2 regions of the Sporosarcina sp. CAU 1771 genome follow, and region 2 is predicted to be linked to the other one. Evidence: riboswitches for the same ligand, from Rfam matches in the RefSeq annotation. Region 2 holds a riboswitch; the other holds the start of a gene.
What was found. Region 2 has a riboswitch for S-adenosylmethionine ahead of ACXYMX_RS15885 (methionine ABC transporter ATP-binding protein). Riboswitches for the same ligand answer to the same signal wherever they lie in the genome.

Region 1: another riboswitch for S-adenosylmethionine. It lies ahead of metA (homoserine O-acetyltransferase MetA); the one in region 2 lies ahead of ACXYMX_RS15885 (methionine ABC transporter ATP-binding protein).

Annotation. Positions count from the first base shown of each region.
Region 1 is NZ_JBTLRN010000007.1:99,366-105,490, forward strand. It holds gene ACXYMX_RS07745 (amino acid ABC transporter permease) at 1-622, opposite strand, end outside; gene ACXYMX_RS07750 (basic amino acid ABC transporter substrate-binding protein) at 663-1,454, opposite strand; gene ACXYMX_RS07755 (DMT family transporter) at 1,611-2,549, opposite strand; gene metA (homoserine O-acetyltransferase MetA) at 2,658-3,566, opposite strand; SAM riboswitch class I at 3,670-3,778, opposite strand; gene ACXYMX_RS07765 (catalase) at 3,855-5,903, opposite strand; gene ilvA (threonine ammonia-lyase IlvA) at 6,085-6,125, shown strand, end outside.
Region 2 is NZ_JBTLRN010000035.1:4,944-19,365, reverse strand. It holds gene ACXYMX_RS15925 (anthrone oxygenase family protein) at 1-159, shown strand, start outside; gene ACXYMX_RS15920 (MarR family winged helix-turn-helix transcriptional regulator) at 226-645, shown strand; gene ACXYMX_RS15915 (type IA DNA topoisomerase) at 790-2,928, shown strand; gene ACXYMX_RS15910 (hypothetical protein) at 2,981-4,219, opposite strand; partial or broken gene ACXYMX_RS15905 (zinc-ribbon domain-containing protein) at 4,235-4,300, opposite strand; gene ACXYMX_RS15900 (M20 family metallopeptidase) at 4,399-5,601, opposite strand; gene ACXYMX_RS15895 (MetQ/NlpA family ABC transporter substrate-binding protein) at 5,622-6,482, opposite strand; gene ACXYMX_RS15890 (methionine ABC transporter permease) at 6,527-7,189, opposite strand; gene ACXYMX_RS15885 (methionine ABC transporter ATP-binding protein) at 7,179-8,204, opposite strand; SAM riboswitch class I at 8,356-8,463, opposite strand; gene ACXYMX_RS15880 (MBL fold metallo-hydrolase) at 8,747-9,550, opposite strand; gene ACXYMX_RS15875 (hypothetical protein) at 10,226-10,510, opposite strand; gene ACXYMX_RS15870 (MMPL family transporter) at 11,178-11,375, opposite strand; gene ACXYMX_RS15865 (hypothetical protein) at 11,665-12,063, opposite strand; gene ACXYMX_RS15860 (sensor histidine kinase) at 12,139-13,518, opposite strand; gene ACXYMX_RS15855 (response regulator transcription factor) at 13,515-14,189, opposite strand.

The sequences.
Region 1 (6,125 bases), on a different contig from region 2:
TTAGTAACAAATAAAGTATTGCAACTGTAATATAAGGTTCCCAGAATCTACTTGATGCGCCTGCCACTATTTTACCAGCATACAATAAATCTGGAGCTGCGATAACCATTAGCAAAGAAGAATCTTTCATCAATGCGATCAATTCATTGCCCAAAGGCGGTATCATTCGACGAAAAGCTTGCGGCAAAACTATTAACTTCATTGACGTCGCAGCAGTCATACCTAAAGATCTCGCCGCTTCGGATTGCCCCTTTTCAATCGACTGAATACCTGCTCGTATAATTTCAGCATTATAGGCCGCACTATTAAGTGTAAGTGCTATTACTCCGGATGTAAAATATCCTAAGGAATGTCCAAAGATCCCCGGAATTATTGCCGTATGAATTAACAATATCTGTACCAACAATGGCGTACCACGAAAGAAATCAACATAATACTTCGCGGGGTAAAAAATCCACTTTCGCTTCGATAATTTTCCCATTCCTACAAATAAACCTAGGAATAGTCCAAGGATATATCCAATAATTGTTAGAGCAAGTGTTATACCTATACCGCGAATAAACATGGCACGATAATTCCAAATCATTTCCCACATGTCCCAGCGTATATTAAGGAAATCCAAATCAATCACTCCAATCTAGTCCACTGAGGTAGAAAGATATTTACTCTACATCGAATCCTGTGATTTCTTTTAATTTCCCGCTGTCTTTCACTGCTTGAATACCTTTATTCAATAGGTCCACAATCTCAGTATTCCCTTTCTTAACCATTAGACCGTAATACTCTTTTTCAAAACTATCATCCTCGATTGTTTTCACTTTCACATCAGGATTTTGATTTTTATATTCAATAACTACAGCATTATCTCCCACAGATGCGTCCGCATTCCCGTTAATCATTTCGGTGATTGCTAACGGCATTGTTTCAGCTGCAAGAATCTTAGTACTAGTATCACCCAAAAGTCCCTGCGTTACGATATGACCTGTTGTGTTGATTTGAACAGCAACACGTAAGTCTTTTAAATCTTGGAAGTTGGTAACTGTAGATTCTTCAGGAACAAGAATTAATTGGTTAGCAATAAAGTATGGATCGGTGAAATCATAGGACTTCTGACGATCCTTTGTTATTGTAATCGAAGAAACTGCAAAATCTACTTCACCACTGTCAACTGCAGGAAATAAAGGTTCCCATCCGTAGTTTTTGTATTCTACTTCAATGCCTAATTCTTCGGCAATTGCATTAACAATATCGATATCGATTCCTACAATATTCCCTTTTTCATCCATTGACTCCATTGGTGCGTAAGTTGCGTCTGTTCCAACAATTAGCTTTTTCTTACCCGTATCACCACCGGTAGACCCAGTGTCTTCCGACTTAGTTCCACAAGCAGCCAATAACAATCCTAAGCTAAGTACAAAAATCAACATTGTAAATAAACGTATTCTTCTTTTCAATGAAATCCCCCCTAAATGTAATAAGTTATTTGTAATTACGGAATATTCTAAAATTCCGCGTAATTGTATTAATTATATATGAATAAGTACTTCTATACAATAGCTATATTGAATACTACTTCCTAGACCAATTCAAAAAAGTCTAGCTCTATTTTGCTAGACTTCTTCCTTATAAAGTATTTTCTTCTGTTTACTAAGTGATAAAATCAAAATTGTAGATAATATACATGCCGTTCCAATCCACTCAATTATTCCAAATGCAACTTGTAGCCAAACAACTGCTAAGAATGCTGCAGAAAGCGGTTCTACACAAGCAAGTAAACTTGCCTCGGCAGCCTTTATATGTTTTAAACTTTCCAAAAAGAAAAAGAAAGCTATGAGCGTTCCGAAAATAATAATAAACACCACTGCACTGAATGACTGCATGTCCCATTGGCCTTCAAACTTCCAGGGTGGATGTACAAAACTAAACGCAATCCCCCCCACCAACATGCCCCAACCTACAACAATACCTGAACCCCATCTTGCAAGAAGTTGTAAAGGATGCAATGTATAAAAGGCGAGTGAGAATGCAGAAGCAATCCCCCAAAATAAAGCTAGTTTTGATATTGACAAACTATAAATGCTGCCTTTTGTAACGAGTAAGAAAGTACCAATTAACGCCAATACAACCGCGAAAACCTCAATTTTAGAAGGCAACTTCTTAATTCGTATTGCTGAATAACATACAATCAGAACAGGCGCTAAGTATTGAAGAATTGTAGCAGTTGCTGCATTTGAATGTTGAATCGCTGCAAAAAAAGTATATTGCACCGTTAACATGCCAAATATACTAAATAAAACCATACTGAAAGCATCGTGCTTATGCTTCCACACATCCCAAATCCTTTTCTCTCCTCTAGCCCGCGTAATCACTAACATGACTACTCCAGCTATAAGTAACCGACTGACAACTAACCATTCAGAGCTAAATTCCTTTTTCTCAAAAAGAAACTGAGCCACCGTACCAGAAACTCCCCACATTACAGCTGCAATTAATACCAATATAATTCCAGTCATTCGTTTAGGGATATTTCCTTTAAATTCTTGTTGCATCTAAACTTCCCTCTCAATTGCATCCGTATTTCTTTGTATAGTCAAAAATTATGATTCGAATACAGAGTTTACTTTGCCGGTATCAAAAACTTCTATACAAAGATTATATTAGCTCCATTCATATGGAGTTTCTTGATAAACATAATAATTTAGCCAGTTAGAAAATAGCAGATGCGTATGTGATCGCCATGTATTCATAGGCTCTTTAGTCGAATCGTCATTCGGAAAGTAATTTTCAGGCAAGTCTACTTCGACACCTTTATTCATATCACGTGAATATTCTTCACCGAGTGTTCCTGCATCGTATTCAAAATGTCCCGTAATCATTATATGCTTCGCGTCATTTGACAAAATAATAAATGCTCCAGCATCTTCAGAGACGGCAAGCAGTGTTAAACGTGGATCATTCTCTATTTCTTTAATCGAAACAGATGTATAGCGAGAATGCGGTGCATTAAATTCATCATTAAATCCCCGAACAAGTTCAACGGTCGGGTCGAAAACTCTATGGTTGAAAACACCAAAGCATTTCTTAGGTAAATCATGCTTCCCAATTCCATAATGATGATACAACGCAGCTTGTGCACCCCAACAAATATGTAATATAGAAGTGACATTGGTCGTGGTCCAATCCATTATACCTTGTAGTTCTCCCCAATAATTCACGTCTTCAAATTGTAAATGTTCAATCGGTGCACCCGTAATTATCATTCCGTCAAAACGCTGATGTTTAATTTCATCAAATGTGTTATAAAAGTTATCCAAATGGGATTTACTTACATTTTTTGATTCATGGGTTGCCATATTTAAAAAAGTGACATTTACTTGTAACGGAGTGTTTCCAAGCAACCTTAGAAGCTGTAATTCCGTTCTTTCCTTTTCAGGCATTAGATTTAAAATAATAATATTCAGCGGACGGATATCTTGAGCAGTTGCACGCTCTTGATCCATCACAAATATTTTCTCTGCTTTTAACAGTTCGCTAGCTGGTAATTGTTTTGGGATATTAATCGGCATTGTATCTCTTCCTTTCTTTACTGGAAAAATGATGAATAATAATAATATTAAAAATCCTCTTTTCTAATGATGAAAGAAAAGAGGATTGAGTGTAAGTTCTCATTTCTTATCTCTCAAGATAAAGAATCTTGGTGGAGGTAGCACCTTCCTGATAAACTCAGAGGTTGCTGAAGCTTCAATGGGCCATATCCCTTAGCTTCTCTTGATAAGAGCTATTCAATTTTGAATTAATTATACTACTCTTAAATATAATGTCAATTAGATAGAGTCTTTACCTTTCTAGGCGTGTCAATAAATATCTCGATTCCAAAATCGTTGCTGAGCAATGGCGTTCACCATCTGCGTACCGAAATTGGCGTCATTTTTAGTTAGAATGATGCCCGGCCCTTCTTCTGCCTGGGACTTTTCAAGATATTGCATACCACTCGTTGCAAATCCAATCGGTTTATAATGCTTAAATGCTTCATTAATATAATAAGTAATATCTCTCGAAAACTTCATTGGATTACTAGATTTTCCACCTACAACATAAAGTGAATCGAATAGGACTGGATCTGTTGTAAGAAACGTTTCGTTTACCACAACTTGATAATTATCAGTACTTCTAATGGTTCCTAGTCTTTCGCCCACTATTTTGACAACAACTCCTGCGTTTAAAAATGTTTGAACAGCATCCAACACTTCGGCGCCGTTAAACCCATTACCAATCAACACAGCTACCGTTAATGTGTTCGGAAGGCTAATCGTATCAGATTGACTAAGTGCTGGCGAGGAGGCAGTTACTAACGACTGTGGCTCTGTCGGTCGTTGTACACCAACTTCCTTTGCGACAGTAATTGCCATGCGTTGGTCTATCCGTGCTAACATATCCACAACTTGTTGTTTAACCGATTGACTAGTTACTTTACCAACCTCAAAAGTGAATGCTGAGACAATATGCTCTTTTTCAGGAGGTGACATACTATTCCAGAATAGGCGGGCTTGCGAAAAAAAGTCTTTGAACGACTCACTTCGCTGCTGAATTACACGCCCCTCTACTTTTTCCTGGTAGTGGACAAAGCCACCTTCTTTCGCACTTGATGTAGCAGGAGTATTATTTGCTAATGAATTTTTATGATAGCTTACTTGACCTACATCAATCCTTTGTCTTCCGTATCCATTGCGTTGATTGTTATGAATCGGACACACTGCCCGATTAATTGGAATTTCAGTAAAATTGGGGCCACCTAGCCTTATAAGTTGTGTATCTAAATAGGAAAACAATCTTCCTTGAAGCAATGGGTCATTTGTGAAATCAATTCCCGGAACAATATTTCCTGGATGGAAAGCCACTTGCTCTGTTTCCGCAAAAACATTATCAACATTTCGATTTAATGTCATTTTACCAATTATTTTTACAGGGACAATCTCTTCGGGCCAAAGTTTTGTTGCGTCAAGCACATCAAAATCGAACATAAACTCATCTGCTTCTTCAATCATTTGAACGCCTAATTCCCATACAGGAAAGTTTCCATTTTCTATTGAATTCCATAAATCCCGTCGCTGGAAGTCCGGATCTTTCCCTGAAACTTTCTGTGCTTCATCCCAAACTAACGAATGCACCCCCAGTGTAGGCTTCCAATGAAACTTAACAAATCTTGCTTTGCCCTCTTTATTCACAAAGCGAAACGTGTGTACACCAAAACCATCCATCATCCGCCAACTTCTCGGAATTGAGCGGTCCGACATAAGCCACATGATCATATGCGCTGATTCTTGATTGTTGGCGATAAAATCCCAGAATGTATCATGAGCAGATGATGCTTGTGGAATTTCATTATTTGGTTCAGGTTGAATTGCATGGACTAAATCAGGAAATTTTAAAGCGTCCTGGATGAAGAAAACAGGTATATTATTTCCGACTAAATCATAATTCCCTTCCTCTGTATAAAACTTTACCGCAAATCCTCGAACATCTCGCACAGTGTCAGCCGAACCCCTACTTCCAACAACGTTTGAAAATCTTGTGAAAAGCGGAATCTTAGTACCTGGCTTTTGTAAGAATTTTGCTGTCGTATATTCACTCATTGATTCATACAACTCAAATTCCCCATGGGCTGCGTATCCCCTTGCATGTACAACCCGCTCCGGAATGCGTTCATGATCGAAATGTGTAATTTTCTCTCGGAAATAAAAATCCTCTATAAGTGTTGGTCCACGAAGACCTGCAGTTAAGGATTGCTCGTCATTCGAAACACGTAGTCCTTGATTTGTAGTTAGTCTCGTTCCATCATTGTTCACTCTGAATTTCTCTAATTGTTCATTCTTACTGTTTTCATTTATTGAAGAACTCTCCATGCTATCCCCTTCCAGCTAATTAATTGGGCCACAATATATACCATCCCCATTATCTATATGCTCACATCTATAAGAATGAAACTTTATTTTATTGAAAAATTGTGTATAATATTCACATACTTCACTCCATTCATGTTATAATCACAGGATATTTAATTAATTCGAAAGAAGTGGATAAGTAATGAAATTAAAAAACAACGAACCGAAAACGTTACATATTGA
Region 2 (14,422 bases):
TTGAATAAGGAAATTATCTCTGCAGAACTACCTGAAAGCGATTCTGGATGGCATGAACTTAGAGTCCGGTTTGAATCCCGTTGGACGTTGCTGAACCACTTACGTACCTTAACGTGCATATTGAGTGCGTCCGCACTAGTAGTAGCGCTGCTCATTTAGTAACCGTATTGCGATAATCCTCTAATTTACAGACTATTAATTGGCAGATTAAACAGGGGTGATTACATGAATTTAAACAATTTGACAGGGTATCTTATTCATCGGACTGATGTGAAAATGACCAATTACTTTACCAAGAGATTGAAGCCTTATGGTGTTACCCCAGAGCAATGGAGTATTATTAGTATTCTTTGCCATCAAAACGGTACAACACAAAAAGAGTTAGCAGAAGCCATTGATAAAGATCAAACGACTGTCGTAAGAATGATACAGTCAATGGAGAGAAAAGGGCTTGTAAAGAAGACTTTTAATGCTCAAGATAAGCGTTCAAGTTACCTTAAGTTAACAGAAAAAGGTACTGAGATAAAAAAGATTGTCCTGCCCATAGTTAAAGACGCTCATCAATTCGTTACAAATAACTTAAGTGAAAAAGAGCTCCAACACCTACAAACCTTGTTAAATAAACTATACGATACAGATTACTAGTATCTTATCTGCTCCATAAGTTCATATCCTGCAAAAAAGTATTGCTTTCATAATTACTTTCAAGAATATTTTCGTAAACTCCTTCATTTTATGAGATACTAACAGAACTAGCGCTTCTATCAATGAAGCCAAAGAGGTGTTGTTATGAAAACAGTCATTTTTGCAGAAAAACCATCCCAAGCAAAAGCATACGCCGAAGCGTTTACTGTCAAAAGTCGCCACAAAACCCATATTGAATTGGCGAATAGTAAACTATTTCCTCAAGGGGCAACAATCACTTGGGGCATTGGACATCTCGTTGAATTAAAAGAACCAAAAGCGTACGATGCACGGTGGAATCGATGGTCACTCGGGAGTTTACCAATTCTTCCGGAACGCTATGAGTTTCAAGTTGCGAAAGGAAAGTATCCTCAGTTTCAAGTCGTAAAGAAGTTAATTCTTGAAGCAGATGTCGTCATTAATGCATGCGATATCGACCGAGAAGGATCCAATATTTTTTATAGTATTTTCAATCAAACTGGAGCACGAAACAAAACAATTAAACGACTTTGGATTAATTCCTTAGAAATCGATGAAATACGAAATGGATTTATGAACTTACAGGACAACGAAAAAGATCTGCTGCTCTATGAAGAAGCCAAGTCCCGCCAAATTAGTGATTGGCTTGTCGGTATGAACGGTTCCCGCCTGTACACGCTGTTACTTAAAGCAAAAGGCTACGAGCAAGTCTTTCCAATTGGAAGGGTTCAGTCACCTACCGTTTACCTTATTTATGAACGCCAAAAAGAGATCGAAGCGTTTGTTTCCGAACCTTTCTTTGAAGCCGATGCATTTTTCACGGCTGAAAATGGGGGTTATAAGGGAAAGGCGAAAGCACGGATGAAAACACGGGAAGAACTGGTTGCTTTACTTAAGAAACACGCGATTCAACCTAACTCACCTGGTATAGTGACGTCCGTTCAACAAAAGGATAAGCGAATTCCTCCGCCTCAACTGCACTCGTTATCCTCCTTACAAGCGACGGCAAACCGTAGATGGAAAATGAGTCCCGCAAATGTGTTAAAGACCATGCAAGCTCTGTATGAAAAAAAGCTCGTGTCCTATCCAAGAACTGATTCACGTCATATTACTACAAGCGAATTTGCCTATCTGGCCGATCAATTAGAAGGCTACCAGCAATTAATCAAACAGCCATTCGCTGTACCCTCTCGACAACCTAAAAAAAGGTATGTAGACAACGCAAAAGTTCAGGAACATTACGCGATTATTCCTACGAAAAAGATTCCAACAGAGGCTGCCCTTTCAAAATTAGCGCCTGATCAGCGTAAATTGTACGAAGAAGTTGTTCGAACGACGCTTTCGATGTTTCACACTGATTATTTGTACACTGAAACGAAAGTAACGACAGAGGTCAATCAGCTTCCTTTTTTCACAACCGGAAAAACAGAGAAAAGCATCGGGTGGAAGGAACTCTTTCCAAGCAATTCAAAAGAACAAGAGGAGCGTGTGCCCACACTTCGGCAAAATGAAGCGGTCGCAAGTAAAATAAGTATTCACGAAGGCAAAACAACGCCTCCAAAACCGTTCACAGAAGGTCAGCTCATTACATTAATGAAAACGTGTGGGAAATTTGTTGAGGATCTTGAGGAAACAGAAATCTTAAAGGAAATCGAGGGACTTGGAACCGAAGCAACTCGAAGCAATATTATCGAAACCGTTAAAAAGCATGGGTACATCCAAGTGACAAAAAACATTGTCGTTCTTACGGATAAAGGGCGTATTTTATGCGAAGCCATTGAAGGTAGTCTCCTTGCTAGTCCTTCCATGACTGCCAAATGGGAAACCTATTTACGAAAAATAGGAAATGGCGAAGGCGCAAGTGAGCATTTCCTAACCAATATCGCAAAGTTTATTGACTCGTTAATTCAAAGCGTTCCCCGTCAAATTGAAACCGCTACATTTCAAGTGAAGCACATTCCTTCTACTTCAAAAACGAAGTATAAAATTGAAGAAGTTGCCCCTTGTCCCACTTGCGGCAAAGGAAAGATTGTTGCCCGCAAAGGATTTTATGGGTGTTCCGCCTACAAAGAAGGGTGCAAGCAAACTTTTCCAGGTATCTTTCTTAAAAAGAAACTTACATCAAGCCAAGTGAAACTGCTGTGTACACAAGGCCATACAAACATTATCAAAGGCTTTACTGCAGCGAATGGCAGTAAGTTTGACGCAAAACTAAAGCTTGAAGGACAAAAACTTTCCTTAGACTTTGCGAATGCAAATGCGTAAAACCCCCTTCTACTTAAGTGTAGAACGGGGTTTTTTATTCAACAAAAAGTGCTTAGTCTCCCCTTAACCATATATGAGAGAATTCACCAGTATGCGTTACGTATACATAAACATCGTAAGGCCCTATCTTATAAAGTTGATAGTCTATATCTTCCATCTCGTCGTAGCCCTCTTCTGTTGGTGTACCAAGCATTTTCTGAACAGATGTAAGATCATTTAAAAAGTTTTGTCCGTTTAGACTAATGCTATTAATTTCCCCTATGGCCTCATCGAAGAAAATCGTCATTCCATTTGGATACATATAATAATAACCACCATTGAAATAATCGTCTCCGGTATGATCTGGGTACTCGTTTAGCATCTCATCAATCGGCTTACCTATATACACATTATTATCCAAAAGCATGCCTTTTTCAATTAATGCTTTCAAGTCGTCAGGCAAAGTTAGATGTGGAAACGAAACATAATCGTAATCCATCTCTTCCCAATTGTTCGCAACCATTTCACCCAATGTCCAGCCGTATTCTTCCGCATCTGTATGTCTGGTACTATCATATTCCGTAAACATAGAGGTTGAAGAATCCCATTTCCACGTTGTAAAATGCCAACCTGTTTCTTCACTCTTCACATAGAGATATGCTTGCATATAGTCTTCATCAATAAATTTCAACGTCTTTGTCGAAATCGCCACCGTTTTATTTTTATCAAACAGCACTTCTTTCATTTCACCGTTTGAATAATGCCATAGGGCAAGTACGTTATTATGTTCCGTTTGCGAACTAAATGCACCTACAAGTGACTGTTCATTGAATGAATAAAGTTGAAAAGGTTCTCGTTCCAGATTCAAGGCGTCTTCTACCTCAAACTGACCTTGTAAAACACCGGTATCTCCGTTTTCTTCTACTAAGTAAATAGCCACTTTACCGGCATACAATCTATCGCCTTCTTTACCTTCAAAAAAGTTGGAAGACAAAGTTGTTTCTACTCCATCTATCGGAAAAAGGTAAGCAACCGCATGATTCGTTCCATCCACCACATTTGTCGAATAAAGGGCATTGGCTTTCAACTCAGCGATTGGCTTTGTTTCTTTTTCATCTTCAACGGTTTCTAAACCATCTGTACGTTCGTCTTCTTCACTGTCAATCTCCGTATCTGGATTCACTTCTACTAGTGGTGCTGCAGACCTTTTGTTTAAAAAATATACACTCGTAGCAATCACCATAAGCACGAGTAATATTATCCACATAATTCCTACAGGCTTTTTCCAGCTCGATTGCGTTTTCCTTTTCATATCACTTTGGGGCGCTCCACACTTTTCACAAAATAAGTCCTGTTCTTGCAGTTCATTGCCACACTTCCTACAATAAGCCATGTACTTAATCCCCTTTATCACGTTAGTTCCTATCTTATGATACCAAAATAAAAGTAGTATAGATCATTTTCTGATCTATACTACTTTTATTTCTATTGTTATTTACTCTTCGCAGCTAACGAACTTTCAAACTCTTTTTTCACACGATGGAGCAATTCAGAATCTGTTAACAAACGATATCCTGTTGACGCAAGTGCTTTTGCTCCAGTAATCAGAGCTTCATTTCCTAGTTCTGATTTCGAAGCTTCTCTAAATTCATCGGTGTGTCCGATAAGATCGTCTGGGCCAATTTTAATCATAGGATGTGCGGTTGGTACTTCATAACTTATGTTTCCTGCATCTGTCGAACCTTTGCCTTTTCTTTTCTCTTTATGAACAACTTCACCAAGAGCCGTAAGTTCTTCTTCTAAGACGCTATCTAAAACAGAGTTGAGAACAAAGTCTTTCACTTCATTTTGGAAACGCTCAATTTTAACTGTTGCGCCCGTTGCGAGTGCTGCCCCTTCCGCAATCTTTCGGATCTTGTCGGAGACTTCAATCGTTTTCTTCCACGACTCTGCTCGGATGAAAAATCGAGCAGATGCATATTCAGGGATGATGTTTGGTGCATCGCCGCCATGCGTTATAATGCCGTGAACACGTACATCAGACTCTAATTGCTGACGTAATGCACTTATCCCATTGAATAATTGAATAACTGCATCCAAAGCATTAATGCCGTGATGTGGTGAGCCGGATGCATGAGCTGGCTTACCGTAGAATTTAAAGTCGAGTGGATCTACAGCTAATGTGTCCCCTGTTAGCGCAGTTTTCCCAGCCGGGTGAATCATAATTGCGGCATCGACGTCTTTTAAGTAACCGTGTCTAACGAAACTTCCCTTCGCACTTCCATTCGGGCCGCCTTCTTCAGCAGGTGTTCCAAGTACAACGACACGACCGCCTGTTTCTGAAAGAGTTTCAGCGAGAGCAATTCCTGCTGCAACACTTGTCGTTCCGATAATGTTATGTCCACAGGCATGACCGAGTCCAGGAAGGGCATCGTACTCAGCAAGATAGGCAATTGTCGGACCTTCTTTTCCACTGTCTTTCACTGCGTAAAATGAAGTTTCGTGTCCAGCAACTGCCGTTGTCACTTCAAATCCAGCATTTTCTAGAATTGCGACATGCTTCGCACATGCATATACTTCTTCATTACCAATCTCAGGGTTTGCATGAATCTCCTGACTTGTTTGAATGTACAACTCACGATTCTCTTCGATGGATTGGATGATTGTTTTTGTTGCCTCTTTAACTATGCTCATTCTAACTTCCCCCTAGTGGATTATTTTTTTAGATTTTCAAACACAGTATCGATTTCTTCTTGCGTTAGCTTAACTAAGTAAGATCCACCTTTTGTATCTTCGTCAATTGCTTTTGAAATATCTTCTTCTTGATACAATTCAACGATTCGTTTGAATGTTTCATTGTCTTTTTCCTTCGCACTTGCCGCAATTAAATTCACATATGGGTGAATGGTTTCATCGTCTCCGGTTTCTCTAAAGATTGGATCTTCACCAGGTGAGAATCCTGCTTGCCCTGCAATTCCGTTGTTAATAATTGCTGCCGTCACATCAGGAAGTACGCGTGGTGTTTGTTGTGCTACCATCGGAATGATATCTAGGTTTAATGGGTTTGCCGTAATTTTACTTGGGTCTCCGAATAATCCAAAGTCGTCAGATAGCGTAATTAGTTCAGCACTTTCAAGTAAACGTAACGCACGCGCTTGGTTGGAAGGGTCATCTGGAATCGCAATTTTATCGCCTTCTTTTATTTCATTAATGTCGGTAATTTTTTCAGAATAAACGCCGAGTGGAGCAAATACAGTCGAACCAAGTGGAACAAGCTCGTTGCCACTCTCTTTTACGTACTGAGATAAGAATGAAAAGTGTTGGAAAGCGTTTAAGTCAACATCCCCTTGTGCAAGCGCATTGTTAGGTAATGTGTAATCTGCAAATTCGATAAGCTCGATTTCAATGCCTTCTTTAGCTGCTTTTTCTTTCAGAATTGGCCACTGTGCACCGTCAGATCCATTGACACCTATTTTCACTTTAATTACCTCGGTGTCTCCACTAGCTTTTCCTCCACAAGCAGTTAATAAAGCCGCCGTTACAATCGTTAAACACAATATCAATAATTTTCTCATTTTCATTTCTCCCTTATCAGTCATTTTTTTGTTTGTTTATTAAATTAACGACGCATAACCTTTTTAGATAGTGTATTGCCAATCCACTGTGCAATTTGCACCATAACAATCAGGATGACAACTGTGACGAGCATGACGCTTCCATCGAATCGTTGATAACCATACGTCATTGCAATATGTCCAAGGCCGCCCCCACCAACTGTTCCTGCAACTGCCGAGAAGTCGATCAAACTTACCGATACAAACGTCAATCCTAAAATTAATGGCCCTAAAGCTTCGGGTATTAAAACAGTGAATATGATGCGTAACGGACTTGCACCCATTGCCTGCGCGGCTTCTATAACACCAGGATCGATGCTCACCAAGTTGTTCTCTACGACTCGAGCAATAACAAAGCTTGCTACAATCGTCATCGGAAAAATTGCTGCCGCCGTACCAATTGTTGTACCTACAACCAATCTCGTTAGTTGGGATACAGCAACTAGGAAAATTATGAATGGTATTGGGCGAATGATGTTTATAAATAAATTTAAAATCTGAGAAACACGCTTGTTTTCTAAAATGTGATTTTCTCTCGTTACGTATAGTAATAGACCTATTGCGATTCCAATGATTGAACCAAAAATAAGTGTAGCGATTACCATCGTAATTGTTTCGCCTGTGGCTTCTACAATCCGAGGCCAAAATGTGGACCAATCAACCTTCATCTTTAATGGCCTCCTTTATATCAACAATTGTTTCAAGTTCTGTTAATACGTTCTTTATCGCCTCCGGATCACCTTCAAATGAAACAAGCAGGTTCCCGAAGAAACGTTCTTGCAACTCACGAACCGAACCATATACGATATTAAAATCTACGCCGTGTTTCCGAGTCACTTGAGAAAGTACCGGGTCACTCGCTATTTCTCCTTTAAAAATAATTCGGTAAAGTCTTGTTCCGCCTTTCGATCGCCACTCGTTTAACAGTTTTTCAGATGGTAAGTCTTGCTGAATCGATTGGATAAACCGTTGTGTAGTAGAATGCTGTGGATTTGTAAAGGTTTCGAACACTGCACCCGATTCAATCACTTCTCCTTCTTCCATAACTGCAACGTTATCGCAAATCGATTGAATCACATGCATTTCATGGGTAATTAAAAGTATCGTTATTCCCAAATCTTTATTTACTTTCTTTAGTAACCTTAAAATATCAGCTGTTGTATCTGGATCGAGAGCCGAAGTTGCCTCATCACAGATTAGAACTTCTGGAGAAGTAGCAAGTGCTCGAGCAATCCCTACTCGTTGTTTTTGTCCACCGGATAATTGATCGGGATAATCTTTAGCTTTATCTGACAACCCGACGAATGCCAGTAGTTCTGTTACACGCTCTTGGATTTCTTTTTTGGGTAAACCGGCTAACTTTAAAGGATAAGCAATGTTTCCAGAAACGGTTCTAGAATTAAACAAGTTAAAGTTTTGAAAGATCATACCAATATTTTGTCGCTGCTTCCGCAAGTCCTTTGCAGACAGCGTACTCACGTCAATGTCTTTAATGTGTACCGTTCCAGCTGTCGGTCTTTCTAACATGTTTACTAGACGGAGTAACGTACTTTTACCTGCCCCACTAAATCCAATGATTCCGTAAATTTCACCTTCCTTTATTGATAATGAAACATCCTTTACTGCGTGTACCTCACGCTTTCCAAGGCTGAATGTCTTTGTGACATTTTTAAATTCAATCATTTCAAGTGACCTCCTCATGAAACACTCATTCTGCGCGAACAATGATTCAGCCATCAACTTTTCTTAAAAGAACGAAAAAGCCCTCTTTTTTTACTTATCAATACAAAGATAAGAAAAAAAGAGGGCTTCTATAAAGTAAGAAACCATCTCGTTCTCATCTTCCAAATGCCGAAGCATTTGTAGGAATTGGCACAGTGTTTTAAAAAAACCTGTTGCCGAGACGTCATAGGGCCTATCCCTCGATCTCTCTTGATAAGAAAGTGATGCTTTACTATTTAATTGTCGCAAGAATTAATATTTACTATAGTCAGAGTTTAGCAATAAGTCAACCCGCTTCTAGAAGTAAAATTATTCAGTCTATTTAAGGGCATACTAATTTGAAGAAGAAACCCTTTGTACAAGCATTTAAAGAGGCTGGGATAGAACTAGCCTTTTCGTCAAACCCTTGCTCTATTAATTTTTTCGAACTGAAACTCTACTTCTCACCGAGTCGAGAATTCCTTCTATTTTTTGAAACGAATCAATTAATCAAATGGCACCAATTACTTTCCATTCAATATCGAAGTAACAATGTGTCGTGTATCCCATTCTCCTTCTGACATTTCCATAATAGGGTATTTATCTGGAAATAGCTTATTGCATATTGATTCGATTGAATCCCCTTCCTTTTGCAAATTTAGCACATCCTGTTGCATAGTTAATAAATTATCTAACTTTCGTTCAAGCGCAAGGCGACCCTCTTTTACAAGTCCCCTATGGTTGCAAAATACATCTTCAAAGCCATACGTTAGTACTTTTTCTAATGATTGAATAATTGCCGGGATACTTTCCTCGGTTAAGATTACTTTTGTCTGTTCGTTGACAAATAAATCCCCCGTAAACAATTGACCTGTTTCCCGATTTAATAAAGCTTTGTGATCATAAGAATGACCAGGGGTATCAATAACATCCCATTGTGCATTTCTAGAGATAAACGTTTCTGGCATCTCCTGTGCTTGAAATGGTCTTCTTTTCCCCCAAAAAAGTTGACGGTACAAAGGATAATCTGCCTCTTGCGCACAATGTTCAATTGTTTTTCCACTTAAATATATCGGGACTTTCTTTGTTTTCTTGATGTAAGCCGCGCAGCCTGTATGATCTTCATGATAATGAGTTAGCATAACTTGATCAAAATCTGCCTCGTCAATGAATTGTTCAAAGTGTTCGCGTAATGACTCCGCCCCAGTATCAATTAGTACACCATCGACTACAAAACTATAAACATTTAATGCGACGCCATGGAATTTAATTTTCCCATTTAAATAAGAAACCCCATTCTTCTCTCCAGTACTTGACCTTGTTTCCATAAGCACAGATTTCATCCCCTTTGGTCAAATGAATTGAACCAGTTCTATTAGAATATTACCATACCATTATAGTCAGTTAATTGAAAATAGTCTGGTGGTAAGGAAATGCAAAAATGCAGCCAAATTAGCGTATGATAAGCAGCCATATTTACAGTAGAAAAAGAAAGAATCTGTTAAATAATAGTGTTGATAAAAGACTAATAAAGAAAAAAAGACCCATAAGGTCCATTTACGTTATTAACTATTCAACAATCTCACCTGAGCGGAGAACATCTAAAACGTTGACTTCCGTTCCAGACCCTAAGTGCCGAAAGATGAGGGTCAATCTTTCCCTAACACGTTCTGGAGGGCGGGCGGTGGACCAACCCGCTGTTGTTTCACTTGTTCCGCTTGATCCTCCCAGAGTCGCCGTCTTGTACTCCGATTAACTAGGTGTCCGCATAAAATACTTGTGACACAATCGCACCCAAAATCTGGAGTAGGGTTAAGCTCGTTAATCTGCGTTGCAGCCGGACGCGTTCTGGAGGGCAAGCGGTGGACCAACCCGCTGTTGTTTCACCTGTCTTGCTGATCCTCCCAGAGTCGCCGGCTTCCACTCCGATTAACTAGGTGTCCGCATAAAATACTTGTGACACATTCGCACCCATTAGTTGCAAATAAAAATAAACACAATAATTATTTTTTGTTTTTCAACTCTAAAAGTATAGGAGTTATATTTAATAAAATCGAAATAATCGTCAAAACCCATAAGGCCCTTTCCATACCAGGCACTACATCTAATAAAGCACCCCAATCATCCACCTTTACCCATTTGGACACCATACTGTATTGGGCAACAAGTGTTAGTGCTGTAAATGACAATCCCATTGCCATTGCCAATTGATAATCTTTGCCTGTCTCATACATATAAAGATTTATACAAGTTGCTATTATCGCGATAATTCCTAATATTAACCACATATTTATACCCCCATTCACACAGAAAATTCATATTAATTAAGACGGAGTGGGATGGTAAATGGTTCCGTAATTGCAACTAATTGGACCAGATTGTTGAATTGACACTTTATATTTAATACACTCCGTTGCTTGGAGTTTAGGCGTCGACTGCAACGGGAACAGCGCCCGCGGAAAGCGTGCGCCGGAACGGAAAGCAACAATTTATCTATGTTCGGTTGGACCGTTTGTCGAATAACTCAATGCACTAATACTGATACGTTCTTAATAACAGATAAGTTTCATTAATTCGAAACAAACAAATTTTCACTATCATTTTGTTATAGGGCCATTATCACTTATGTACCGTTGGAAATTCGTTTACAAATTGTAATGCAATTTCCTATCGGTATTTGCCATAATCATAGAAATACCCAAAAAAATAGGGACATCAATTCAAGTGTGAATTGCGTCCCTATTTACTATGCTTTTTAACGTTTTCTCCCCGTGTACCGATTAAGCTAGCCAACTAATTAATACGTAAATTAGAACTCCTGGCGAAGGAAAACCAGTAATGCATGCGCCATTTTCTGTAAAGAGGGAAGAATTCATGTGCATTTACGAAAAGTCGATTGCTTCATCTTTTTAGGCCAGAAACTCCATTTTCCTAACAGAATTAATATCGCAGGAATTAGAAGCGGCCGAACGAGGCGGATAATCCAATCACTCGGTCAACTACCGCATAGGCAATCGCCGCCCCTACTAACGGAATAAGTGTGAGTAAAGAGGATCTATAAATAATAAGTAGCAATACAAACAGTAATCCAATCGTCGTTAACAATAATACTACGTCGGCTTGGCTAAAGAGCTCGGTTGCATCAGAATCTATAGCGGCCGGACCCTTCCAATGTTTCCGCGAAACTCATTATCTCTTCATCTGTTAATTTATCCTCTTTATAAAGCACTGAAAGTAAAGGTAATCCACGTCTTGTGGAAAATATTGCTCTAGCTTACGATCTGCGATAACGGATTCCGCATCCGCTGGCAAACCACCGTCTTTATTTGCCTGAACAAATTCTTTTGCCACTGGAGCAAGTCCAGATAAAAGAATTGCACCTGCAATCCAAAGGCTTAGAGAAATAATCCATACTTTTTTTCTTGCAATTTGGCTTTACGCATTATCGTTTCCCGTCTTTTTCAACAAGAAACGTCACGATGACAAACAACGCAAAACTGACGAGTAAAACTGTACCTCCTACGATATAAAAGATAAGTGAAAATGTTTCATTCACACCAAATGGTTGAATAAACTGCAACCACATACCTGCAGTAAGTCCAATCGATCCAATGATTGCTGTCCACCCTTGAGCGGAAATCAACTTACTTGCACGAACTTTATACGTTTTGTAAAAAATCCCCCATGCGAAAACAGATAGCCAACCAACTAACAAAATATGAGCGTGAATTGGTCGAAGTGCGTAAGACCCCGAACCCGCCATATGTGAACCTAATACCGTTCCTATTAAACCAAATAGTGCTGCTACACGAATAAGTCGTAAACTCCATTTCTCTTGCATCTAAAATTCCTCCTATGTTTTTCATATTATACCCTTATCTTAATGTACCAACATGAACGGAAGGTGAACAGTACATTACAATTTTGGCAATTTGACCGTGAAAGTCGTTCCAATCTCTTTCTCACTAACAACTTCTATTGTACCTTTATGCAATTTTACAACTTGCTGAACGATAGATAATCCGAGTCCGGTTCCTCCTATTTCACCCGTTCTAGATTCGTCAGCCCTGTAAAAACGATCGAATATACGGCTTATTTCACCTTGGTGGATACCGATTCCGTTATCTTGAAATATAATCTCTACATCATTAGGCCGGTCAGTTAACTCGATATCAATGACCCCGCCGGCTTCCGTATACTTCAACGCGTTGGACAAAAGGTTTTCCCACACTTTTTCTAAAAACGCTGGATCACCAGTCAGCTCAGCATCATCTAAATCCATTGATAATGACATTTCCTTTTCTTCAAGCAACCATCTATATTTCCGAACGACTTCTTTTAATTGTTCGTCTAGCTGAAAGGTTTTTATTTCAAGCGGAGAAGAAAGTTGGTCAAGTGACGTTAAGAACAAGAGCTGTTTGGTTAAGGAAGATAGGCGCTCTGTTTCAGACTGAATCACTTTCGCATAACTTTTTCGGTCTTCATGTGACAATTCGCTATCTAGTAGCAGTTCCGAGTAACCTTTTATATTGAGCAAAGGAGATTGAAAATCATGAGAGACATCACTTATGAATTCTTTTCTTATGCGATCATTCTCACCCAACTTTTCCGTCATCTGTTGGAAACTCTTTGCAAGTTGTCCGATTTCATCTCTTCGATTAATGTCTAATATTCCCGTAAATCGCTCTTCCCCAACTTTTTTCGTTGCAGCAGTCAATTTCGTAATTGGCTCAACGACCTTTTTGGCAACAACAAGCATGGAAAGCAAACTAATAATGGCCATGACAAACACCATTCCACCGAGAATAACATGAACTTCTGTAAACAGCATTTTTATATCTGGTCTAAGAAAGAGTGCATAGGTTTTTCCTTCATAAGTAAACGGTACACCAACGGTATTTGCCACCTCATCTGAGAAAAAACCTGTAACAAATGTTTCACCCGGAAGATCTCTCATTCCATGATACGTATCCCCTTGAAATACTTGAGTAACTGCATCGGGTGTTAGATTATTTACACGAAACGGTATCCCATAATACTTTTCTTCTAACTGATCATCCACCACAACTAATTTGTAACCAACGGCCGCTTGCGTTGCTAAATAAGCGTCTAGATCCAAATCTTCCGCTGAATTAATAAACAATGCGATGCTTTTTGCGATTGAAACGTTCTTTTCATCGTTCTGCCCTTTCAACTTCTGATGATAATATGTATTTACAGATAGAAAGGCAATGAGTGCACTCACTGTCATGATTGCAATGGTAATCGCAATGAATTTTCCATAAAGCGACCTCATGTCACTGACACCTCAAGTTTGTAGCCTACACCTCTCACAGTCATTATTGTTACCTCTTCCGTCAGCTTCTCTAACTTGTCCCGCACCCTTTTAATGTGGACGTTTAACGTTTGTTCATCCCCTTCATAGTCATATCCCCAAACTCGCTCTATTAAATGCTCTCGAGTGAATACCGTGCCGACCCTTGAAGCCAAAACAGAGAGCAATTCAAATTCCTTCAATGGAAGCAACAGTACTTTTTTGCCCACAGACACCTCATAGCTTTGTCGGTTAATTTTAAGCGGCCCCGCTTGAATAAACACATCTACCGCTTTGTCATATCTTCGTAAAATAGCGTTAATGCGGAATAATAATTCTTTCGGTTCAAAAGGTTTCACGACATAATCATCAGATCCTGCAAGAAATCCCTTCTCTTTATCCTCAAGCTCGCCTTTTGCCGTTAACAGTAAAACCGGAATCTCTGCGCTCGCTCTAATTTTCCTCGTAAGTGTATATCCATCCATACCTGGCATCATGACATCTACGACAGCCAAATCAGGAAAATCCTCGTCTAGTTTCTCTAATGCTTCGAATCCATCGGAAGCTGTAAGTACCTTGTATCCTGCAGCACTTAATTGAATGCGAACAAGTTCTAAAATATTAGGATCGTCATCGACAACGAGTATCTTCATTCGGCATCTCCCCTTTCCTTTCATTTTACATGGCGGACTTACTTTGTAAAACATATAGAGGTATTAAAAATTGATTTATCCTTTTAACGAACAAAGATTTCTAAAGGTTCACAATATATTGACTAATAGAGAATATCTAATTTTAATTGAGAATATGAGATTGTTTATTTTCAAATTCTATGAAGATAATTTGAGGGAATAATAGCTTCTGCTCCAGTAAATACGGTATTTTT